Linked DNA regions of Halioglobus japonicus. The protein of the gene in region 1 interacts with the protein of each later gene in a pairwise test. Links are inferred from orthologs where the notes say so. Each region holds a gene or a part of one and is shown on either strand. Other genes may lie near its edges.

The links.
Region 2: the proteins of mrdA (region 1) and BST95_RS03890 interact in binary tests that used the Escherichia coli proteins (3 or more experiments, as listed by UniProt). The link is inferred for Halioglobus japonicus from one-to-one orthologs.

What each region holds. Positions count from the first base shown.
Region 1 is NZ_CP019450.1:1,428,755-1,439,833, reverse strand. The notes cover bases 4,364-7,327. They hold mrdA (penicillin-binding protein 2), read right to left. Parts: upstream 6,792-7,327; coding sequence 4,935-6,791; downstream 4,364-4,934. Other genes in these bases: rsfS (ribosome silencing factor), read right to left, coding at 7,301-7,327; rlmH (23S rRNA (pseudouridine(1915)-N(3))-methyltransferase RlmH), read right to left, coding at 6,831-7,301. In the rest of the region: lipoyl(octanoyl) transferase LipB, read right to left, coding at 1-430; BST95_RS06915 (HP0495 family protein), read right to left, coding at 430-699; BST95_RS06910 (D-alanyl-D-alanine carboxypeptidase family protein), read right to left, coding at 702-1,862; BST95_RS06905 (septal ring lytic transglycosylase RlpA family protein), read right to left, coding at 1,942-2,775; mltB (lytic murein transglycosylase B), read right to left, coding at 2,772-3,764; more of rsfS, read right to left, coding at 7,328-7,642; nadD (nicotinate-nucleotide adenylyltransferase), read right to left, coding at 7,679-8,335; BST95_RS06870 (glutamate-5-semialdehyde dehydrogenase), read right to left, coding at 8,332-9,588; BST95_RS19925 (CUB domain-containing protein), read right to left, coding at 9,692-10,033; BST95_RS06860 (S8 family serine peptidase), read right to left, coding at 10,126-11,079. UniProt on the Escherichia coli protein: Catalyzes cross-linking of the peptidoglycan cell wall. Responsible for the determination of the rod shape of the cell. Is probably required for lateral peptidoglycan synthesis and maintenance of the correct diameter during lateral and centripetal growth.
Region 2 is NZ_CP019450.1:806,587-817,797, reverse strand. The notes cover bases 2,994-6,089. They hold BST95_RS03890 (penicillin-binding protein 1A), read left to right. Parts: upstream 2,994-3,332; coding sequence 3,333-5,846; downstream 5,847-6,089. Other genes in these bases: BST95_RS03885 (malic enzyme-like NAD(P)-binding protein), read right to left, coding at 5,860-6,089; BST95_RS03895 (pilus assembly protein PilM), read right to left, coding at 2,994-3,157. Outside these bases: BST95_RS03915 (type IV pilus secretin PilQ), read right to left, coding at 1-99; BST95_RS03910 (pilus assembly protein PilP), read right to left, coding at 370-900; BST95_RS03905 (type IV pilus inner membrane component PilO), read right to left, coding at 904-1,521; BST95_RS03900 (PilN domain-containing protein), read right to left, coding at 1,524-2,093; more of BST95_RS03895, read right to left, coding at 2,093-2,993; more of BST95_RS03885, read right to left, coding at 6,090-7,110; BST95_RS03880 (thermonuclease family protein), read right to left, coding at 7,181-8,014; rpmE (50S ribosomal protein L31), read right to left, coding at 8,025-8,243; BST95_RS03870 (primosomal protein N'), read left to right, coding at 8,449-10,638. UniProt on the Escherichia coli protein: Cell wall formation. Synthesis of cross-linked peptidoglycan from the lipid intermediates.

The DNA.
Region 1 (11,079 bases):
TACCTTTGCGGACCCGCAGGCCCAGCGACGCAATCTTGTTGCCATCGACATAAACGCCCGGCGCCTTGGGATCGGCCGCTGCATCGATATCAAACTCGGCGAGCACTTCGACGATAGCATTCTCGATCAGGGTCACCAGCTCGCGCACACCCATACCGCGACGCTTGAGATCTATGAGCAGATACACCACCCACTGACCCGGACCGTGATAGGTAACCTGACCACCACGGTCTACCTGAATGACCGGAATATCGCCCGGGGCCAATAAGTGCTCAGCCTTGCCCGCCTGCCCCTGGGTAAAGACCCGGGGATGCTGCAGCAACCACAGTTCGTCGGGGGTTGTTGCGTCGCGCCCGTCAGTGAACGCTCGCATATCGTCGAGCACGGTCTGGTAGTCCGCGAGGCCCAGCTCGCGGCTGACAATCTCCATCAGATAACCATCTGCACGTGGCCAGTGGCCATCAGATCCTCGTGTAGCGCGGTCAGCTGGTCCTTACCCGTGGCGGTAATCGTTATCGTCATCGAGGTGAACGTACCCTTGGCACTGTCCTTGACGGTAATGGCGGCCTCATCGAAGCCGGGCGCATGTCGCTGAAAGACTTCCAGGATGACACCGCGGAATTGCTCTGAGCTGCGGCCCAACACCTTGATGGGATATTCGCAGGGAAATTCTATCTTGGGGGGTTCTTGATCGGTCATAACTACACCTTGAACAGGCCGGCAATCCACATCAGGATCATATCCCAGATACGCGCAAAAAAACCGCCTGGTTCAACTGCCTGCAGAGCCACGACCGGACCGGTATACACCGTCTCGCCGTCAAGCGTCATGATCACGGTACCGACCTCGTCGCCAATGGCCAGGGGCGCTTCAAGATCCTCATTGATCTGGACATCGCTCACCAGGTGCTTTTTCTTACCGCGCGGCAAGGTCACCACCGCCTCATCGAGAATACCGACCGGGACATAGTCTTCCTGGCCCTTCCATATACGCGGCTGGTCGAGTTCCTGCCCGGATTCGAACAGTGTGGTGGTCTCAAAGAAGCGGAAGCCATAGTTGAGCAAAGAGCGGGTTTCGTTCTTACGTGAACGCGGGCTGGAAGCACCCATCACCACAGAAATAAGGCGCATACCGCGTCGCTCGGCGGACGCCACCAGGCAGTACCCTGCTTCCTTGGTGTAGCCGGTTTTCATACCGTCAACGGTGGGATCCTCTCCCAGCAGAGAATTGCGGTTGTACTGCTTGATGTCGTTGTAGGTGAACTCGCGCTCTTTGTAGATCGCATACTGCTCGGGATACTCCTTGATCATGGCGTTTGCCAGGGTGGCCAGGTCGCGCGCCGTGGTCAGGTGCTCCGGATGAGGCAGACCGTGCGTATTCACATAGAAGGTGTCCACCATACCCAGCCTTTCAGCGTGGCTGTTCATCATCTGGGCGAACACTTCCTCGCTGCCCGCCAGGTGCTCGGCGACCGCCACCGTGGAGTCGTTGCCGCTGGAAATGATAATGCCGCGTTGCAGGTCGCCGATGGACACGTCCTTGCCTGGCTCGATCCACATCAGCGAGGAACCGGCGAAGCGCGGGTTTTGTGACCACGCGTTTTCACTGATCGCCACCATATCGGTCTCTGCGACATTACCCTCGGCGATTTCAGCAGCGAGCACATAGCTGGTCATCATCTTGGTCAGGCTGGCCGGGGGCAGTGGCAGGTCAGCATTATGCTCGGCCAGCACCTCACCACTGTCGGCATCGACGAGCAGCCAGGCCTTGGCGGCAATTTGCGGCGGGGCCGGGATAATCGTGGCGGCCTGCGCAGCAAAACTGAAAAAAGCCAGAAACAGGACCTGAGAGAGTCGCATCATAGTGATTGAACCGTGGGAATGAGTGTTGCTATGCGGGCATGGTAACGCATGCGTCGGGCCAGCGGAAGAAAGCGGGCCCTCAGGGCAGCGGCTGGCCTTCGGCGTAACCGCCATCACGCAGCTGTTGCTGCACCAGGGCCAGATCAGCACTACTGTCGACCGGCCCGATCCGCACCCGGTACAGTGTTCTGCCACCGGCTTCCACCGGGGCGATAAACACCGGCGCCTGAACAAACCCCTGCAGTTCGCTCTGTAATTGCCGCGCCGACGCCTCGACGCCAAAGGCCCCCATCTGCAGGAAGCGATAGTGGGTGCCAGGGGCGCCGCGATGATCATCGGTGCCGGTAACGCTGACAACTTCAACTTCCACGGGAGCTGTACCCTGCTCCATATAGCCGAGCTTGACTGCGGCGGCATAGGACAGGTCGATCAGCCGATCACCGTGGAAGGGGCCTCGGTCGTTTACCCTGACGACGACACTGCGCCCGTTATTCAGATTGGTGACTCGCGCATAGCTCGGCAACGGTAGGGTTTTGTGCGCCGCTGTGGGGGCGTAGAGGTCGAAAATTTCACCATTGGATGTCTTGTGGCCATGGAACTTACTGCCGTACCAGGACGCCGTGCCCCGCTCCCGGTAGCCCTGGTAGTCCTCGATAATCGTGTAGGTGACGCCATTGACGGTGTAAGGGCTCTTGTTACCGGCAGCCAGAATCGGGTCTGCGCGAGGGACCGCATCCTGGACATCGTCGGGACCGATATGTCGAAGCGGCGCCGCATCCTGCTGCTGGCTATAGCGCGTGGCCTGATAGCGGTCGCTGGCACTGGGCTCGTATGTCGTACGTGAGTCATTGCCCGAGCAGGCCTGAAGTAAAGCTGCGGTCATCAACGCCGCAGCGAGTGGGACCAGCCTCATTCGCGCATGCCAGAGCCTATGGCCATGCTCAGCTGATACACCGCCATAGCGTACATCGCACTGTGGTTGTAGCGCGTAATCACGTAGAAGTTCTCCAGGCCCAACCAGTACTCGAGGCTGGCCGGCTGCTCGAATTCAATGGCAATCGCCATGGCCTTGTCATCGTTCTGGGGCTTGAACTCAAAGCCCGCCGCGGCAAACTCTGAGAGCGTGTAGCGCGGTTTGAGCTTGCGGCCCCGGCTGAGCATCTCTTCGGGCACTTCGGCCGGAGGTTCGGCAGACAACACCACCTTCTGGCCCGGCTGCCATCCGTGCTCCACGAAATAATTAGCCACAGAACCGATCGCATCGGTTTTGTTTTCCCAGATATCTGCCTTGCCGTCGCCATCGAAGTCGATGGCGTAGTTGCGATAGCTGCTGGGCATGAATTGACCATAGCCCATGGCGCCGGCGTATGAGCCGACCGGGGTCAGCGGATCCATGCCCTGGTCGCGGGTCAGAATAAGGTAGTGCTTGAGCTCACTGGTGAAAAACTCCGAGCGCCTGGGGTAGTCAAATGCTAGCGTCGACAATGCATCGATAACCCGATAGCTGCCGCGAATTTTCCCGTACAGGGTTTCCACGCCAATGATGGCGACGATGATTTCAGCAGGTACGCCGGTCTCCGCCTCGGCGCGTTTCAGGGCCTCGCGATTGTCGCGGTAAAACTGCTGGCCGTCGCGAATACGCTGATCATTGAGGAATATCTTGCGGTACTCGTGCCAGGCTTTGATCTTCTCTGCCGGCCGGTTCATGGCATTGATAATGCTCTCCTGGCGCTCGGCGTCACTCATAATCGCCACCAGGGCGTCGCGATCAAACCCCTCCTCTTCGACCAGCTGATCAATGACCGCCAGGGCTGCGGGATTGTCACCGTAATGGGGTTGTGCCAGCGCGAGCGGCGCAACCATTAGGGCCGCCGCCAGGGCGCTTTTCAGGAGGGTATGCATAATCATGTTCTCACTTATTAGTACGCGGGCTAGCGGGTCACCAGTTTTCGTTCGGTACTCACCGCCATCAGGATACCGAAACCGGCCATCAGGGTAACTACCGAGGTGCCTCCGGCACTCACCAGGGGCAACGGCACCCCACTACCGGCAGCAACCCAGCCACCATGCCCATGTTGACAAAGATGTATACGAAGAAGGTCAGGGTCAGGCTGCCCGCCATCATCCGGCCGAAACTGGTCTGGGCATTCACCCCAATCCAGAAACCGCGCAACAAAATCAGTACGTAAATCGCCAGCAGCACGGCGACACCGCGAAGGCCGTGCTCTTCGGCCAGCACAGCGATAATAAAGTCGGTGTGACTCTCGGGCAGGAAATCGAGTTGCGACTGAGTGCCTTCGAGCCAGCCCTTTCCGGTCCAGCCACCGGAGCCAATGGCGGTTTTGGACTGAATAATATTCCAGCCGGCTCCGAGCTTGTCGCTCTCCGGGTTCAGCAGCGTGAGAATGCGCTGTTTCTGATAATCCTTGAGCACAAACATCCAGGCGGGCCAGGCTGACGCCAGGGCAAGCACCACCGCCCCGAAAATATAACGCCAGCCAATCCCGGCGACGAACAATACGAACAGGCCCGAGGAGGCAATCAGTAACGAGGTCCCCAGATCCGGCTGCTGCAGGATTAACAGGAACGGGATGGCCACCAGCACCAGCGCCACCAGAATATCCCTGAAGCGCGGCGGCAGCGGGCGATCAGCCAGGTACCAGGCCACCGCCATGGGCACCACCAGCTTCATCACCTCCGAGGGCTGAAAGCGGAAACCGCCAATCTGCAGCCAGCGCTGCGCCCCTTTGGCGCCCACCCCGAAAAACATCACCCCCACCAACATGGCTACACCGCCGAGATACAGCCAGGGCGCCCAACGCGTATAGCGCTGCAGGCTGAACTGCGCGCCGACAATCATGATGACATAGGCCACCGCAAAATAGCGGCCCTGGCGAATCACCGCCCCCATGCTCTGCCCTGAGGCGCTGTAAAGCACGAACAGCCCGTAGCCAGTCAGAATCAGCAGCAGCACCAACAGCGGCAGATCGATATGAAAGCGGGCAAAGGCGCTGGGCCGGCGCGCGAGATCGGCGCTGCCGTGGTGGGGCATCTGGCGGACGTAATCGCCCATCAGGCCGGGTCCTCGAAATCAGTGCTGCCAAACAGCCAGGTATCAATCACCTTGCGAGCAATCGGCGAGGCGGCGGAGCTGCCGCCGCCATTCTCGACAATAATCGCCACGGCAATGGTCGGCGCTTCGGCGGGCGCAAAGGCAATGAACAGGCCATGATGGCGATGCCGCTCATCCACTTCATCTTCGTTGTACACGGCGCCCTGGGCGATCCCGATCACCTGGGCTGTGCCGGTCTTGCCGGCCATCTGGTAGCGAATACCCTCGGCGAGGGCCTTGGCAGTGCCCTTCTTGCCATGCACCACCTCGAGCATGCCGTCGTATACCGCCGCCCAGTTGTCCTCGCTGGCCTGCATGGGCGCAAGTTCCGTGGCCGCCTGGGGCTCGCCGTTAATCGACTGCAGGAAGCGGGGAATACGGCGCTCGCCCTTACTGGCCACCACGGCCGTGGCCACTGCCAGCTGCATCGGTGTGGCCAGCATGTAACCCTGGCCAATACTGGCACTAATGGTCTCACCCGGATACCACGGCTGGCCGAGCGCATCGCGTTTCCAGCGCCGAGACGGCAACACGCCCTTGCGCTCATTGGTGGTATCAACACCGGTACGATCGCCCAACCCATAGGGCGCCAGGTACTCGTACATGGTATCGATGGTGAGCCTGCGCCCCAGGTCATAGAAATACGTGTCGCAGGACTCCGCGATCGCCATCTTCAGATCGACCTCCGGCGCATGGCCGGTGCCGCGAATCCGCAGAATCCAGTCGCGGTAGCGATGCCGATCACCGGGCAGGCTATACCAGCCAGGATCGGGCACTGTGGTCTCGGGCGTCACCAGCCCTGACTCCAGTCCGGCCATGCCCATCATGGGCTTGATCGTAGACCCCGGGGGATATTGTCCCTGCACGGCGCGATTGAACAGCGGGACGTCGGGTGAGTCGCGCAACGCGCTGTAGTTCTTGCTGCTAATACCGTTGACGAACAGGTTGGTGTCATAACCGGGTGTGGAGACCAGCGCGAGAATGCCGCCGGTTTTCGGATCCATGGCCACCACCGCCCCGCGGCGATCGCCCAGGGCGTCAAAAGCCGCCTGCTGTAATCGGATATCCAGGTGCAACTTGATATCCGCACCCGGCTTGGGTGAATTGCGCTCCAGAACTCTCAGCACTCTGCCGTGGGCATTGGTTTCCACGTTCTGGTAACCCACGTCACCGTGCAGCATTTCTTCATAGTATTTTTCGATACCCACCTTGCCGACGTGATCGGTGCCGGCATAGTCGCTCTCGTCCAGCTCCAGGGCCTCGCGCTCGTTGATGCGCCCCACATAGCCGAGCGCGTGGGAGAACAACTCACCATGGGGGTAATGACGCAACAGCTGGGCCTCTACGACCACCCCGGGGAGCCGGTAACGATTGACCGCCAGGGCCGCCTGCTCTTCCTCGGTGAGCCGGAAACGCAGGGCCACGGGTTCATAGGGACGGCGCCGCTTGAGACGGGTCTGGAAACGTTCAAATTCGCTGTCACTAATGGGCACCAGCTCGCCCAGTACCGAGAGCGTATCCTCCAGGTCACCCACCCGCTCCTTGATGACCGACAGGGTGAAGCTGGGGCGGTTGTCCGCCAGCAGAATGCCGTTGCGGTCGTAGATCAGGCCTCTTTTGGGCGGCAGTGGCTGCAGCTGAACCCGATTGCGGTCCGACTGGGTGACATATTGTTGGTAATCGGTGATCTGGAGACTGTAGTAGCGTGCAAAAATGACGCCCAGCATACCCAGCACCACGATTATCGCGGCCACCGTTCTCGCGCTGTAAATGCGGGACTCCCGGTGAGGATCCTTCAGGGCGATGGGCTGGGGCATGAAACAGCGTGGCCTGGAACGTACTTTGGTGAGTGGCTATTACTCGCGATGATACGGGTGATTGACGGTAATTGTCCAAGCCCGATACAACTGCTCGGCTAATAAAATTCTCACCAGCGGATGTGGCAGGGTCAGATCCGACAGTGACCAGCGCCGCTCGGCCCGCTCGAGACAGGCCTGGGAGAGCCCATCGGGCCCACCGATAAGCAAGCTGTAGTTCACGCCAGACATCTGCCAGTTAGACAACTGCTCTGCGAGTTGCTCTGTGGACAGGCTCTTGCCCCGCACATCCAGGGCAATCACCCGATCACCCGCGGGAATGGCCTTGAGAATCTGCTCGGCTTCCTTGTCGCGCAACTTGGCAGCACTGGTCCCCTTGCCGCGCTGGGCCAGGGGCAGCTCCTTCCATTCCACCTTGAGTTCGCGCGGCATGCGCTTGCTGTATTCCTCAACCCCCTGGCTGACCCAGGCGGGCATCTTGGTGCCGATCGTGATGATGCTGATGCGCATCAGTCGGCTTCAGGCTTGGGCTGCTCAGCCCACAGACGCTCCAAATCATAAAAATCACGAGTGGCGGGCAACATAACGTGTACGACCACATCACCAAAGTCCACCAACACCCATTCGCCGGCATCTTCGCCTTCCACACCCAGGGCGCGCTCGCCCTGCTTCTTCGCTTCCAGACAGACATTGTCTGCCAGCGACTTCACGTGGCGGTTGGAGGTGCCACTGGCGATCACCAGATAATCCATAACATCGGTGAGCCCGGTCACATCCATGGTCACCGTATTGACGGCTTTGAGGTCATCGAGGGCTTCGATGACGATTTCTTTCAGTTGCTCAGCTTGCATTGCGCAATTGGCTGTTCATAGTGTTGCCATTCCTGTTCATAGATAAAGTTGTCTCTCCTGAATATAGTCCAATACCGGCTCGGGGAGCAGATATCGCGGCGAGTGTCCGCCAGCCAACAGCGAGCGGATTTCCGTCGAGGAGATGGCCAATGGGCGTAGCTCTTCGATCAGCACACCCCCACAGGCTTGTTCGTTTAGTGCCGCGGCACTATCCAGCTGATGGGTGGCAAGCCATTGCGCCACCTCACCCTCGCGGGGAAATTCCCAGCCCGGCCGTGCCAGCACGACCACGTGGGCCACATCCAGCAGTTCACGCCAGCGGTGCCAGGTGTTGATGCGTTGCACCGCATCGGCCCCCAGCACCATGCTCAGGCTGTGGCCTTCGCCAAGCTCGCCGCGCAAGCCCACCAGGCTGTCGTAGGTATAAGAGAGCCCTTCCCGGTCCAGCTCACGCCGGTCACAGCGCAACCGCTGTTCACCGGCAACGGCCAGCTCAACCATGGCCAGGCGGTCCTGGGCACTACAACTGGGTGCTTCCCGGTGCGGCGGGACTGCACAGGGCATTAGCCGCAAATGATCCAGCCCCAGCCGCTCCACCAGTTCCAGCGCAGAACGCAGGTGGCCGTAATGAATCGGACTAAACGTGCCGCCAAAGACACCGACAGCGGTCAGATGGCGGGGATCAGCACTCAAGTGCGAACCTGACCCTCGCCCATCACCACATATTTCTGGGAGGTGAGCCCCTCCAGCCCTACCGGACCGCGGGCATGAAGCTTATCGGTAGAAATGCCGATCTCGGCACCCAAGCCATATTCAAAGCCATCCGCAAAGCGGGTGGAGGCATTGACCATCACCGAGCTGGAATCCACCTCTCGCAGGAAGCGCATGGCCCGGCCGTGATCGGTCGTGACAATACTCTCAGTGTGCTGCGAGCTGTACTGGTCGATGTGCGCCATGGCCTGTTCCATGTCGTCGACCACCCGCACCGCCAGAATCGGCCCCAGGTACTCGGCGTACCAGTCTTCCTCGGTCGCCGCATTGGCACTGTCAACAATCGCTCGCGTGCGCTCACACCCACGCAGCTCCACGCCAGCCTGACCGTAGGCAGCCGCCAGGCGTGGCAGTATGGCCTGCGCCTCTGCGGCGTGTACCAGCAGCGTCTCCATGGTGTTGCAGGTGCCGTAACGCTGGGTTTTGGCATTGACGACAATCGCCTCCGCCATATCCAGGTCGGCGCCGGCATCGATATAAACGTGGCACACACCATCGAGATGCTTGATCACGGGCACCTTGGCATCGTTGCTAATGCGCTCGATCAGCCCTTTGCCACCGCGCGGCACAATCACGTCCACATATTCAGGCATGGCAATCAGACGGCCCACGGCAGCGCGATCTGCGGTTTCCACCACCTGCACAGCCGCCGCCGGCAAACCGGCCTGCTCCAGTCCCGCGGCCAGGCAACGGGCAATGGCCAGGTTGGAGGCAATCGCCTCGGAGCCACCGCGCAAAATAGTGGCATTGCCAGACTTGAGGCACAGACTGGCGGCCTCGACGGTCACGTTCGGGCGCGACTCATAAATAATGCCAATCACACCGAGCGGCACGCGCATGCGCCCCACTTTGATGCCACTGGGCATGGTATTCATATCGGAGATGGCACCCACGGGATCGGGCAGCGACGCTACCTGCACCAGCCCTTCGAGCATGGTGTCGATACGCGCAGGCGTGAGTTCCAGGCGATCCATCAACGGACCGTCCAGACCATTGGCAGCGCCACGCTCGAGGTCCTCGGCATTGGCTTTGGCGAGCTCCGGTCGTGCGGCATCCAGCAAATCACGCGCGGCCAGCAAGGCGTTATTGCGCGCGGCGGTACTGGAAGCAGCCACTTGGCGCGCTGCGGCGCGGGCCTGGCTGCCTAACTGCTGCATGTACTGCTCTACATTCATCTCGGTCATTTCTGGTCGTAAAAATGGCCCGCAATTATACCTGACCTTTTGCCGATCTCCAGCGCTTGGAAGGAACGAACCCATTGGCCGGAGTGAGCAGGGCCTACTGCCTGGCGGCAGGAATCGCCGAAGCCTCCAGCTTGAAACCGCTGTTTTCATTTTGCGCGTCACTGGCGAACCAAAGTAATACCGAACTGCCTTCTACCAGTATATTGTGGGGCAATTGTTGGCCAGATATACGCATTAGCAGATTCCTCTGCTGAGTGCCCTCGCCGCGAAAAAGGTACAGCGAGTCCACGTTCAGTTCGGTATCGAGCTCGAGAAACTTCAACATCACATGCTCTCCAGCACCTGGCACAAAGTGCCACTTACAATCGCTGTTGAAGGCGTAATTCTCAGCGCCACTGCCATCCTCGATAACAATACCCGGAGAGTCTGCGCTCAACGGTACTTTTGTGGTTCCCGTACAGAAACGCGTGGATTGATCAATGTTCCTTGTTGCATACGGCAATTGAAAGTCGAATGCCTTATTTGATTTCACCTCCAGCTCAATGCTGATGGCAGCGTGCTCGGTCTTGATTTCATAGGGAAGCGCTGAAAGCTGCCCCGCCAAATCGTATCTCCTGAATGGCTGTCGACGATACTCAGCGCAGAACCTTTGGGCTCTCCCTGAACGAATGGCGTGAGGGTGAGGCCCGCGTAGTCCCTTTGAGGCGATATCGTCCAGTGGCGTATTTTAGCTCCCGCACCGCGCCTGTTTGCGTAGCCAATCGCCCCTTCAGGTGATTCGAGCCTGTCAAACGCGTACCACCCCCTGGTCTTGGCGCAGTTGATCGCAGCCTGACTGTCGAGCGCACCCGCGCCGAGAAGGCCCGGATAGTTTGGGTTTCTGGAATCCAGCGGTGAGGCCGTTGCTTTAAGGCACAACTGGATCTGTCGGTTACTCAATGATGGGTTGGTGTACTTCATCAAAGCTACCGTCGCTGTCACCAGCGCGGTAGCGTTGGAAACTCCATCGATATCCCCGGGGGAATTTTCAGCTAACAGAGCTTCAGGGTAGCCGGCCGAGGGAGCGGCAATATCCACTTCATCTCCATAGTTGCTGCGATAGAGGTGTCCGTTTGAATCTATACCGGCGACCGCAAAAACCGCCGGGTGTGAGGCCGGAAAAGCTGGATCCGACTGGGGGAAATTGCCCACAGCACCGACTACAAAGATATCCTCAGTTCTGGCCTGGACCAGGGCGTCCCTGGCCTCTCGGCTTGCAATGCCACCACTCCAGCTAAGGTTGACGACGTCAGGCTTATAGCTCACGGCCGTTTCTAGACCCAGATAACCATCCGCCATATTCAGGTTTGTAGCTGTATCAGCGATAGACTTGATAAACAGTAGTTTAATCGGGTAATCGTCCATCTCCCCGAAGTGGGCCCGAATCCTCTGGGCAATGTGCGCAGCCATATAGGTGCCATGAGGATAATCCGCCAGTCGCTG
Region 2 (11,211 bases), 620 kb from region 1 along the record:
GCGATCGCCGGACTCCAGCACCACCACACCCGTGGCATTACCATAGGGCAGGGAGTAGCGCTTGCGCTCCAGCTTAGAGCTCGCGCCGGGGAAATCCATGGCGATACGCGCCGGCTTCTCAATGGTGTAAGCCTTGGCCTCGGGGGCGGCTCATTGAAATCCAGTCGCACCTCAAATTTGCTGCCCGGGCGCGAGCTGAACTCGATGTCCTGAATAATCGGCTCCGCCTGGACGGCCATCGCAAACGCGCCTAATACGACGCCTGCGACCGGTCGCAACCATTTCCCTGTTGTCATTCTTCCTTTGCCCACGGCCTTTGTCCCCAGAATTTGTTTTTTAATTGACATGGCAGTCACCCATGGCCCCGGCTTAAATGCCGGATAACTTAATTGATCGCGGCCGTTCTACCCAGCCGTCTGCACTGCCGTCACTCACGATCTCGACCACGGCCACATAGGTGTCGGTGGTTTCCACGATCTTGCCGTGATGACGTCCCAGATAATTACCAATAGACACGCGATGCACCCCGCCCTGCGGGTCGCGAATCAAAACCCAGTTGGCTTCGCGCCCATCCAGGGTGCCCACCATACGCAGTGAGTCGAAGGTAAATTGTTCCAGGAATTCCTTGGCCCGGTTTTCATCAGGCTTGATCGCACTCACAGCCTGCAGCTGGGCAATGTCCCGCACTTCCACAGGCCGCTCAAACGGGCTGCGCAGTGTGGTTGCACTGTAACCAAACGCCTCGTAGGCCTTGAACGTCGGGATGGGCTCAATCACGCCACCGGGACGCGCCCGCTTCTGCGCCATAAAGGCATCCAGATCGGAGAAATCGGGCCCGCTACAGCCGGCGAGCACCAGCGGCAGGGCAATAAATGCAGCGTATCGTTTCAGGGATTTCATAGCTTAGGCCCCCCCGTCACGATAGCGATAAGTCTTGGCGGTAATGCTCATACTGAGATTATCGGCGTTACCTTGCTTGGGAATACTGATATTGAAATCGTGCAACGTGACGATACGCGGCAATGCCGCCAGCCCGCTCACAAATGCCCCGAGGTCATGGTAAGAACCAGAGGCGTGGATGGCGATCGGCAGCTCGACGTAGAACTCGCGAGCACGCTCAGCCTTCAGGTCAATACTGTGAATGGCCAGGCCATTCAGCAGTCCCTTATTGGTGATATCTTCGAGCAAACCCGGAACTTCGGTGTCGCTGGGCAGCTGGCTGACCAGGGCACCGAACGTCTCTTCCATCTCGGCAAGCTGTTTGCGATAGGCATCGAGATTAGCAGCCTGAAACGCTTTCTTCTCAAAGTCCTTCTTCAGCGTCTGCTCTTTCTTCTCTTCCTTGACCAGTCGCTTCTGCAAATCCTCGATGTGATAGTAATAACCGCCAGCGATAACCGCGGCGAGCACTACCACCCAGACGATAAATTTAACCGCGAAGGGCCAACTGCCGATATTCTCGAAATCGAGATCGTTAATATCAAATTCGTTCAGGGAACGCATGGTATCCTGGATCGCCATGATTACTGCTCCCCTTCGGTATTGTCAGTTTTGGGAGGCTGCACCACGACCGTCAGATTAAAACGGTTAGCTTGATCGCCATACTGGGTTGCCGCTTGCACCTTGTCCAGGTTTGGCTTGGTCAGCCAGTCTGAGCCGTCGAGGCGGCGCATAAGGCTGGACACCCGGTTATTCGATTCAGCGAAGCCATTAATCGCGATCCGCGATCCCTTGGAGTTCAGGTTGGTGTAGAAAACGCCGTCTGGCACAGTGCGCACGATCTGATCAAGTACCCGCACAATCAGTGGTCGAGTACCCTGCAACTCCTGAATAACGCGCATGCGGTCAATCAACTCGTTGCGACGTTTCTGCAACTCACGGATTTCAGCCACCTGCTTATCCAACTCCTTGATATTTTTAGTCAGATAAGCATTGCGCGCTTTCTGGTTATCGATCTGGTTATTCACCACCCGATCAGCCAGCAACACCACACCGGCTCCAAACAGGGCCACCAATGCCAACGTCACCAGAAAATCGCGCTTGAGTTCAGCGCGGCGCTCGTCGCGCCACGGGAGTAAGTTAATCTTCGCCATCAGTCAAAACTCCGCAGGGCAAGGCCGCAGGCAATCATCATGGCCGGCGCATCGCTGCTCAGGGCCACGGCGTTTACCTTGGACGAAATTGACATGTCAGCGAAAGGATTCGCCACCTGGGTGGGCGTGCCGAGTTTTTCCTGGACCAATTCGGGCAGCCCCTCCATGGAGGAGACCCCGCCGGCGAGGATAATGTAGTCCACGTCGTTGTACTGACTGGACGAGAAGAAAAACTGCAGGGATCGGGCCACCTGCTGAACGACCGCGTCTTTGAAAGGCTCGAGCACTTCAGGCTCGTAATCGTCGGGCAAACCGCCCTGCTTCTTGGCAAGACCCGCTTCTTCAAGGGGCAGGCCGTAGCGGCGCATGATTTCATCAGTCAGCTGCTTGCCGCCAAAAAGCTGTTCGCGGGTGTAGATGGTCTGGCCACCGTGCAAGACACTGAGCGTGGTCATGGTGGCACCGATATCGACCACCGCCACCGTGGCGTCGCCATCCAGATCGAGCTGGCTGCTGATTAACGAGTAAGCCCGCTCCATCGCATAGGCTTCCACATCGACAATTTTGGCGGTGACGTCCGCGCCGTCAAGGGCGTCTACCCTGGCATCGATCGTCTCACGACGACAGGCCGCCAGCAAGACTTCCACCTGACCGGGGTGCTCGGGCGAATCGCCCTGCACCTCGAAGTCGATCGCCACCTCTTCCAGGGGGTAGGGGATGTACTGGTCGGCCTCCAGCGTCAGCTGGGTCTCCATGTCATCCTCACTAAGCCCCTGGGGCATATCGATCATCTTGGTGATGACCGACGACCCGGAGACGGCGGCAGCCGCAATTTTGAGTTTGGTTCTGGACTGGGCAACAACGTTGCGCACGGCGTTGGCTACGCCGTCAACGTCATTGACATTCTTCTCGATGACCGCGTCCTGCGGTAGCGAACTTACCGCGTAGCTTTCTACACGGTAGCGATTCCCTGAGTAGCTCAACTCAAGCAACTTGACCGTTGTCGAGCTGATATCAAGCCCCAGAACCGGCGTCGCCTTTCTTTTCCCTATTAGACCAAGCAACTTTTTTCCCTATCAGTATCACTAACTTAGGATGTTTTTATACACCGATACATTAATTGGTAGTTATAACATCGTCGGAATTATATCCAAACCAAAAAAAGGCCTATAATTACCAAATGAATGCCCTCCCCTGCGTACAAAAATATAACAAGCCCCTGTTTTGTAAAGAGATTAAATGAGCTTTCTCCACTTTCTTCTGAGAATGACCCTTCTCGGCGCCTTTGGCGGGCTCTGGGGGCTTGCCGGCATCTATTTATACCTGAGCCCCAACCTGCCTGACGTTGAAACGCTGCGCGATGTCAAACTGCAGACCCCGATGCGGGTTTACACCCGCGAAGGCGACCTGATCGGCCAGTTCGGCGAACAAAAGCGCAGTCCGCTACCTTTTGACGACATTCCCGACCAGTTCGTCAAGGCACTTCTCGCTGCGGAAGACGACAACTTCTTCCGCCACCAGGGCATCGATCTCATGGGTCTGGGGCGGGCAGTATCGGAACTAGTGCTCACCGGCCAGAAGGGCTCAGGCGGCAGTACCCTGACCATGCAGGTCGCGCGCAACTACTTCCTCTCCCTGGAGAGGACGTTTATGCGCAAATTCAACGAAATCCTGCTGGCGATCGAGATTGAGCGAGCCCTGAATAAAGAAGAGATATTCGAGCTTTACTTCAACCGGGTCTTCCTGGGGCATCGGGCCTACGGTTTCGAGGCGGCCTCCAGGGTTTACTACGGCAAGGGCATCGACGAACTGAGTCTGGCCCAACATGCCATGCTGGCGGGCATTCCCAAGGCGCCGTCGCGGAACAACCCCGTGAGCGGCCCCACCGCGGGCAAAGAGCGGCGCGACTGGATTCTGGGGCGCATGCTCACCCTCGGCTACATCGACCAGTCCCAGTTCGATACCGCCAGCAGCGAGATCGACAGCGCCACGCTGCACGGCGCCCAGTTGAGCTTTACTGCCCACTACGCCGCCGAGATGGCCCGTCAGGAGATGCTCGACCGCTATGGTATGGACGCCTACAACGATGGCTACCATGTTTACACCACCATCAGCAGCGAGCTGCAGCAGACGGCACGCAGCGCCCTAATTAACGGCCTGGTCACCTACGATGAACGCCACGGTTATCGCGGCCCGGAACAGCGCTTCCCACTTCCCAAGGAGGCGGAGGTCGATGCCACTGAATACTGGCTCAATGCGCTGGCAGATATCCCTGTCATCGCCTGGCAGACACCGGCCATTATCACCGAGGTCCTCGATGACAAAGTGAGCCTGCTATTCCGGGATGGCTCCCTGGGCGAGCTGTTCTGGGAAAACGGCATGTCAGACGCGCGCCCCTATCTCACCGAAGATCGGCGCGGCTCCAAACCCGAGAATCCCGCCGAACTGTTTACCCCCGGCGACCTGATTCGAGTGGTAGAAGGCGAATTGCCCGAGCCGCCGACAGAGGAAGCAGACCCTGAAGCCGGCGACACAGACACACCCCCAGCACCACTCCAGCCACCCTGGCAACTGACACAGGTGCCCGCCGCCCAGGCTGCGCTCGTCGCCCTGGCACCAGATAACGGCGCCATCCTGAGTATTGTTGGCGGTATGGGCTTTGAGCTGAGCAAATTCAACCGTGCCACCCAGGCCCAGCGTCAGCCAGGCTCCAACTTCAAGCCCTTCCTCTACGGTGCCGCAATGGAAGCAGGCTTTACCGCTGCCAGCATCATCAACGACGCACCGGTGGTTCTGGAAGACAGCTCACTGGAAGATATCTGGCGCCCGGAAAACGATGGCGGCGTTTTTCACGGACCGACCCGCTTGCGCTGGGCCCTGACCAAATCCCGCAATCTGGTGTCGATTCGCCTGCTGCAACAACTGGGCGTGCGCGAGCTGATTGCGGCGGTCGATCGCTACGGGTTCGAGACCTCCGATTTTTCCCCCGACCTGTCGCTGGCGCTGGGCACCCACGCCATGAGCCCGCTGGAGGTGGCCACTGGCTATGCCATGCTTGCCAATGGCGGTTATCAGGTAGAACCCTTCCTGATTGATCGCATCGATGATTTCCACGGCGAAACCGTCTTCAAGGCACAGCCGTTGACGGTGTGCCGGGACTGCGACCAGCCTGAATCAACGGAAGCATCCTTGGAGGAACTGAGCATGGAGCAAATCCTGGCACAGGAATCCGCGCCGGCTGACCGGGCGCCGATCGCCCCGCGGGTGATGGAAGAGAGGGTCAATTTCATCCTCAACAGCATTCTCGAGGACGTGATTACCCGGGGCACCGGCCGCAGGGCCCTGGTGCTGAAACGGGGCGACATCGCCGGTAAGACCGGCACAACCAATGGCCCCATGGACGCCTGGTTCTCAGGCTACAACCAGGATGTGGCCACGACGACATGGGTAGGTTTCGACAACTACACCCCCCTCGGACGCCGCGAATTTGGCGGTACCGCCGCGCTGCCCATCTGGATTGATTACATGCGCCTGGCGCTAGCAAACAGTGAAGACCGGGAGCGCCGACTACCGCCGGGTATCGTCAACGTGAAAATCGACCCGGAAACGGGCCTGCTGGCAGGGTCGCGAAACCCCAAAGCAATCTTTGAGTACTTCCGTCAGGAGCATGTCCCTGCCAGCAGCGGCAAGGACGGCGACAGCCTGAGCCCCGGGAGTCAGGGCACGGACGATCTGGTACAGGATATTTTCTGACCCCGAACCTGGATCAGAGCGTGGGCGCGTAGTCCTCCGGCAGCGCCACCCGGGCCACGCCCGACTCAATCGCTGCCCGCGCCACCGCCGGCGCAAGGCGCCCCAGCAAACGACTGTCCATGGGCTTGGGTATGATGTACTCAGGCCCGAACGCCAGTGATTCCACGCCACAGGCATCGAGCACAGCCTGCTCAACCGGTTCCCTGGCAAGGTCGCACAGCGCCTGTACCGCTGCCACCTTCATCTCTTCATTAATGGCGCTGGCACGCACATCCAACGCGCCGCGGAAAATAAAGGGGAAGCCCAGCACATTGTTGACCTGGTTAGGGTAGTCCGACCGGCCGGTGGCAATAATCAGATCATCCCGGGTCGCCAGTGCCAGCTCCGGCTTAATCTCCGGGTCGGGGTTGGAACAGGCAAAGACCACCGGGCGGTCCGCCATGGACAGCAGCATTTCCGGGCTGAGCAGATCAGCTCCGGACAGGCCGATAAAGACGTCTGCACCACTGATGGCATCTGACAGGCTGCGCTTGTCGGTGCGATTGGCGAACTCCTGCTTGTAGGTGTTCACCCCTTCGCGGCCTTCATAAATCACACCGCGGCGGTCCAGCATATAAATGTTTTCCCGGCGCGCACCGAGGCTGATCAGCAAGCGCATGCAGGCAATCGCTGCGGCACCGGCACCGAGGCAGGTTACTACGGCGTCTTCAATCCGCTTGCCTTGAATTTCCAGCGCGCTCACGAGCCCGGCCGCGGTCACAATCGCGGTACCGTGCTGATCATCGTGAAATACCGGAATATCGCAGCGCTCAATCAGCGCAGACTCAATCTCAAAACACTCGGGTGCCTTGATGTCTTCCAGGTTAATGCCGCCAAAGGTCGTGGCAATACGGGCAACCGTATCGATAAATTCGCCCGCATCTTCGGTTTCAACTTCAATATCGATGGAGTTAATGCCCGCAAAACGTTTGAACAGCAGCGCCTTGCCTTCCATCACCGGCTTGCTGGCCAGTGCGCCCAGATTGCCCAGGCCCAATACAGCGGTACCGTTGCTGATCACCGCCACAAGATTGCCCTTGCCGGTATAGCGATAGGCGTTCTCGACATCGGCGGCGATTTCACGGCAGGGCTCAGCGACACCGGGTGAATACGCAAGTGAGAGGTCTCGCTGGGTTTCGGCGGGGGTGGTCAATTCCACACTGATTTTGCCCGGCGTTGGCAGCGCATGGTAATCCAACGCATCTTGCATCAGCTCTTCTGACATGGAGTATCCCCGAAAAAAAGGAGTGAGAGAATAATGAAAAGCGGCTACTGCCACAAGGTGATAATTTACGCTACGAAGGATTCATTTCCAGCATCTCGGGATGACCGAGGGTGAGCATCCACCAACCACCGTCTCTGGGCACCAGCCAGCCGCGCACTTCGACTTCCCGACCCTCCAGACGCCTCAGCTCAGACCGCTTAAACGCCGCCTGGTTCGGTTCAGCTATCTTGACCCCCAACTTGCCCCCCAGCTGCACCCACCAGCCGTTATCCTTGAAGGACACCCGGGTCACCACATCGCGGACCCGCTTGAATCCACCGTCGCCAGGGCCGAGATCGGCCATGCGCACCGGCGCATAGAAAGGCTCACCCCACACACCCCGCCGGGCAGCGCGCGCCCCTGACTCCGCAACTGCCAGACAATCGGCGTAGGCAGTATTGGGAGCGATGGCAACGTGAAAGCCCATGCCCTGGGCAAGCAACTGGGCCGACAGGCTATTGCCCTGGGCATCGAAGGTATAGGCGAGCAGCCGCCCATGGCGGTCCCGTGCTTGGGCAGCATCGGCCAACCAAACCTCGCCACTACGGGTCAGGTCCTGCAAGGTACGCCGGGCTTCTTCAGCGAATGGCTCATCGGCAGCGCCATCTCGACCCCGCTCAGGTGTGTTCACCCCCACCAGCCGAACACGCTCACCACCGCGCAACCGTAGCGTGTCGCCATCGTAGACATGTTCTACCGCGGCTTTGCGCAGGGTCGCGGGATCTGCGGCGCACTGCGCGACCGCTGTCGAGGCGCTGCCTGCGGGGCTCCCGGCGCCATCGCAAGCACTGACGGCCAGACATAAAAAAAGCGCCAGACTCGCGGTGGGTCGGCGCTTTTTCTGCTCTGCGACGAAGCGCAGCACGTTTTGACGCTTAACTTTTCTTGGTGCCGCGGCTGCCAAAACGTTTCTTGAAGCGGTCTACACGGCCGCCGGAATCAACAATCTTCTGCTTACCTGTGAAGAACGGGTGGCACTTCGAGCACACGTCGATGTGCAGGTCCTGGCACAGGGTAGAGCGAGTTTCGATCTTGTTACCGCAGCTGCAGGTAGCAGTCACGGTTTCGTACTTGGGATGTAGTTCAGCTTGCATTGTATAGCTCCTTAATGATGCCGCCACCCGATCCCTGTCGGGCACCGCATCCGGTTGCTGGAGAAAAAGAGGCGCGCATATTACCAGACCCTGCCCGATTAGCAAGTACTCAATATTGGCCGTTTTCGCGCCATTGAGGTCGCCTTTGGCGGGGCACGCAACCGGTTGTTACACTGGCGTTTTGACCCCAGGACGACCCCCAACCGTGACCATACTGCGTCTGGCCCTGCCAACGCCCCTGCGCGCGCTGTTCGACTACCTGCCGCCGGCAGGCAGCCAATCGGCGCAGCTGCGCCCGGGGCAACGGCTCAGCGTTCCCTTTGGCCACCGCGAGCTCTGCGGCGTGCTGGTGGAAGTCATGGCAGATCCTCAATCCACCGATTTCGAGCTCAAGCAAGCCAGCGAGCTGCTGGATCCGGAACCACTGCTACCGAAGACCCTCCAGAAACTCTGCCAGTGGGCCGCCGACTACTATCAGCACCCGATCGGCGAAGTCCTGGCGGCGGCGTTCCCCACCCGCCTGCGCAAAGGCAACCCGCACCGCGGCCTGACTATTCCCGGCTGGCAATTAACCACCCAGGGCAAGGGCCTGGGCGAGGGCGCACTGGGGCGCTCGCCGCGTCAGGCAGAGGCGCTTGCGGCCCTGCGCCAGCAAGGCCCCACCAGCGGCCAGCAATTGGCCGCCGCAGGCATCAAACGCCCGGCGTTGAAATCCCTGCAGGACAAAGGGCTAGCAGAACCCTGCGAGATATCTCCCGCCCACTGCCACGCCAGCGCTCGACCGGGCCTGGCGCTCAACAACGAACAGGCGCAGGCGCTACAGGCACTGATAGCAACCTCAGAGGGGTTCAGCTGCCATCTGCTCGAGGGCGTCACCGGGTCGGGCAAAACCGAGGTTTATCTGCAGCTGATTGCCCACTGCCTGGCCCAGGGCAAGCAAGCCCTGGTCCTGATTCCGGAAATTGGGCTCACGCCTCAGACCCTGGCGCGGTTTGAGCAGCGCTTTGATACCGATATCGCCGTATTGCACTCGGGCCTCGGCGAGGTCCAGCGCGAGCGGGCCTGGGAGGCCGCGCGCACCGGTATCGCACGGATTGTCATTGGCACGCGCTCTGCGGTGTTGACCCCCATGGTCGATCCCGGCCTGATCGTGGTCGACGAGGAACACGACAGCTCTTTCAAGCAGCAGGACGGTTTCCGCTATTCTGCCAGGGATGTGGCGGTAAAGCGCGGCCAGCTCGAGCGCTGCCAGGTCTTGTTGGGCAGTGCCACGCCCTCATTGGAGACCCTGCACAATGCGCTGCAGGGCCGCTATCAGCACCACCGCCTCACCGAGCGAGCCGGTAGCGGCGAGCTCCCCCAACTCACCGTTCTGGATGTACGCCGTCAGCCGCTCCAGGCCGGCCTGTCGGAAGCCCTGGTCAAGGCCGTGGGGGATACACTGGCCCGGGGCGAACAGTCCCTTCTGTTTCTCAATCGGCGCGGCTTTGCTCCGACCGTGCAGTGCCACGACTGCGGCTGGATCGCCGACTGCAACCACTGCGACGCACGCCTGACGCTGCATCGCCGCCAGCGCCGTCTGCGCTGCCATCACTGCGGTCACAGCGAGCCACTGCCGGGTAGCTGCCCACAGTGCCGCAGTGAGCAATTACTTACCCAGGGAGTGGGCACAGAACAAGCAGAAGAGTTTCTAAGGCAACGATTCCCGGACACCGCCCTGTATCGCGTCGACAGCGATTCCATGCAGGGCCGGGAGGCCATGCAGGCGCTGGTCGATCAGGTTAATGAAGGCCAGCCTTGCATATTGCTGGGCACCCAGATGCTTACCAAGGGCCACCATTTCCCCGCGGTCTCCCTGGTGGGCGTCATCGACATGGATGCGCTGTTATTCAGCGGCGATTTTCGCGGTGAAGAACGCGCTGCCCAACTGCTGACCCAGGTGGCCGGACGCGCCGGACGCGCTGACACCGGTGGCCAGGTACTGATCCAGACCCACCACCCTGAGCATCCGTGCCTGCAGGGCACCCTGAGCCAGACCTATCACGAGCAAGCACTGGCCATGCTGGCGGAGCGCTTAGAGCGCAACCTGCCACCGACGGGCAACCTCGCCCTGCTGCGCAGCGACTGCACCGACGCCCGCCAGGGCGAACACTTCCTGCAGACACTGCGTCACAACGCCCAGCGTCAGATGCCCGCCGGCGTGGCCCTGATTGGCCCGCTACCCGCCCCCATGCAGCGCCGGGCCGGTCGGTTCCGGGCCCAGTTGCTGATTCACGGCGGCGAGCGAGCCCAGGTTCACCGGGCCGCGCGGCTACTGGTCAGTATCGCCCAGCGCCAGAAAGTGGCCCGCAATCTCAGTTGGTCGGTCGACATCGACCCCCAGGACATGTTCTAAGACCGCCTGTGTCTGGCCTTCGGCGCCGCGAGCGGCGATAATACGCCCATTGCGCCAATCGCGGCGCCAGAACCAATACACGCAGGTAATCTCCCCCGCAATGAAGGAACAAATCTCCCAGCTGATTGAACAGGCGCTGGCGGCACTGGTCGAGCAGCAACAGCTCCCGGCCGACACCACCCCTCGCATCCAGATTGATCGCACCAAAGACAAAAGCCACGGTGACCTGGCCAGTAATATTGCGCTGACCCTGGCCAAGGCCGCCGGCATGAAGCCCAGGGATCTGGCCACGCTGATCTGTGAGGCTCTGCCTGTCTCCGATATTCTCGATCGCACTGAGATTGCCGGCCCGGCTTTATCAATTTTTTCCTGTCCCAGGGCAGCAGCCGCGCGGTCGTCCGCCAGGTGCTCGAACAGGGCGAGGCCTTTGGCCGCAATAACACCGGCGAGGGCCGCAGGGTGCAGGTGGAATTTGTGTCCGCCAATCCCACCGGCCCTCTGCACGTCGGTCACGGCCGCGGCGCAGCAGTCGGCGACAGTATTTGCCGACTACTGGCCGCCACGGGCTGGGAC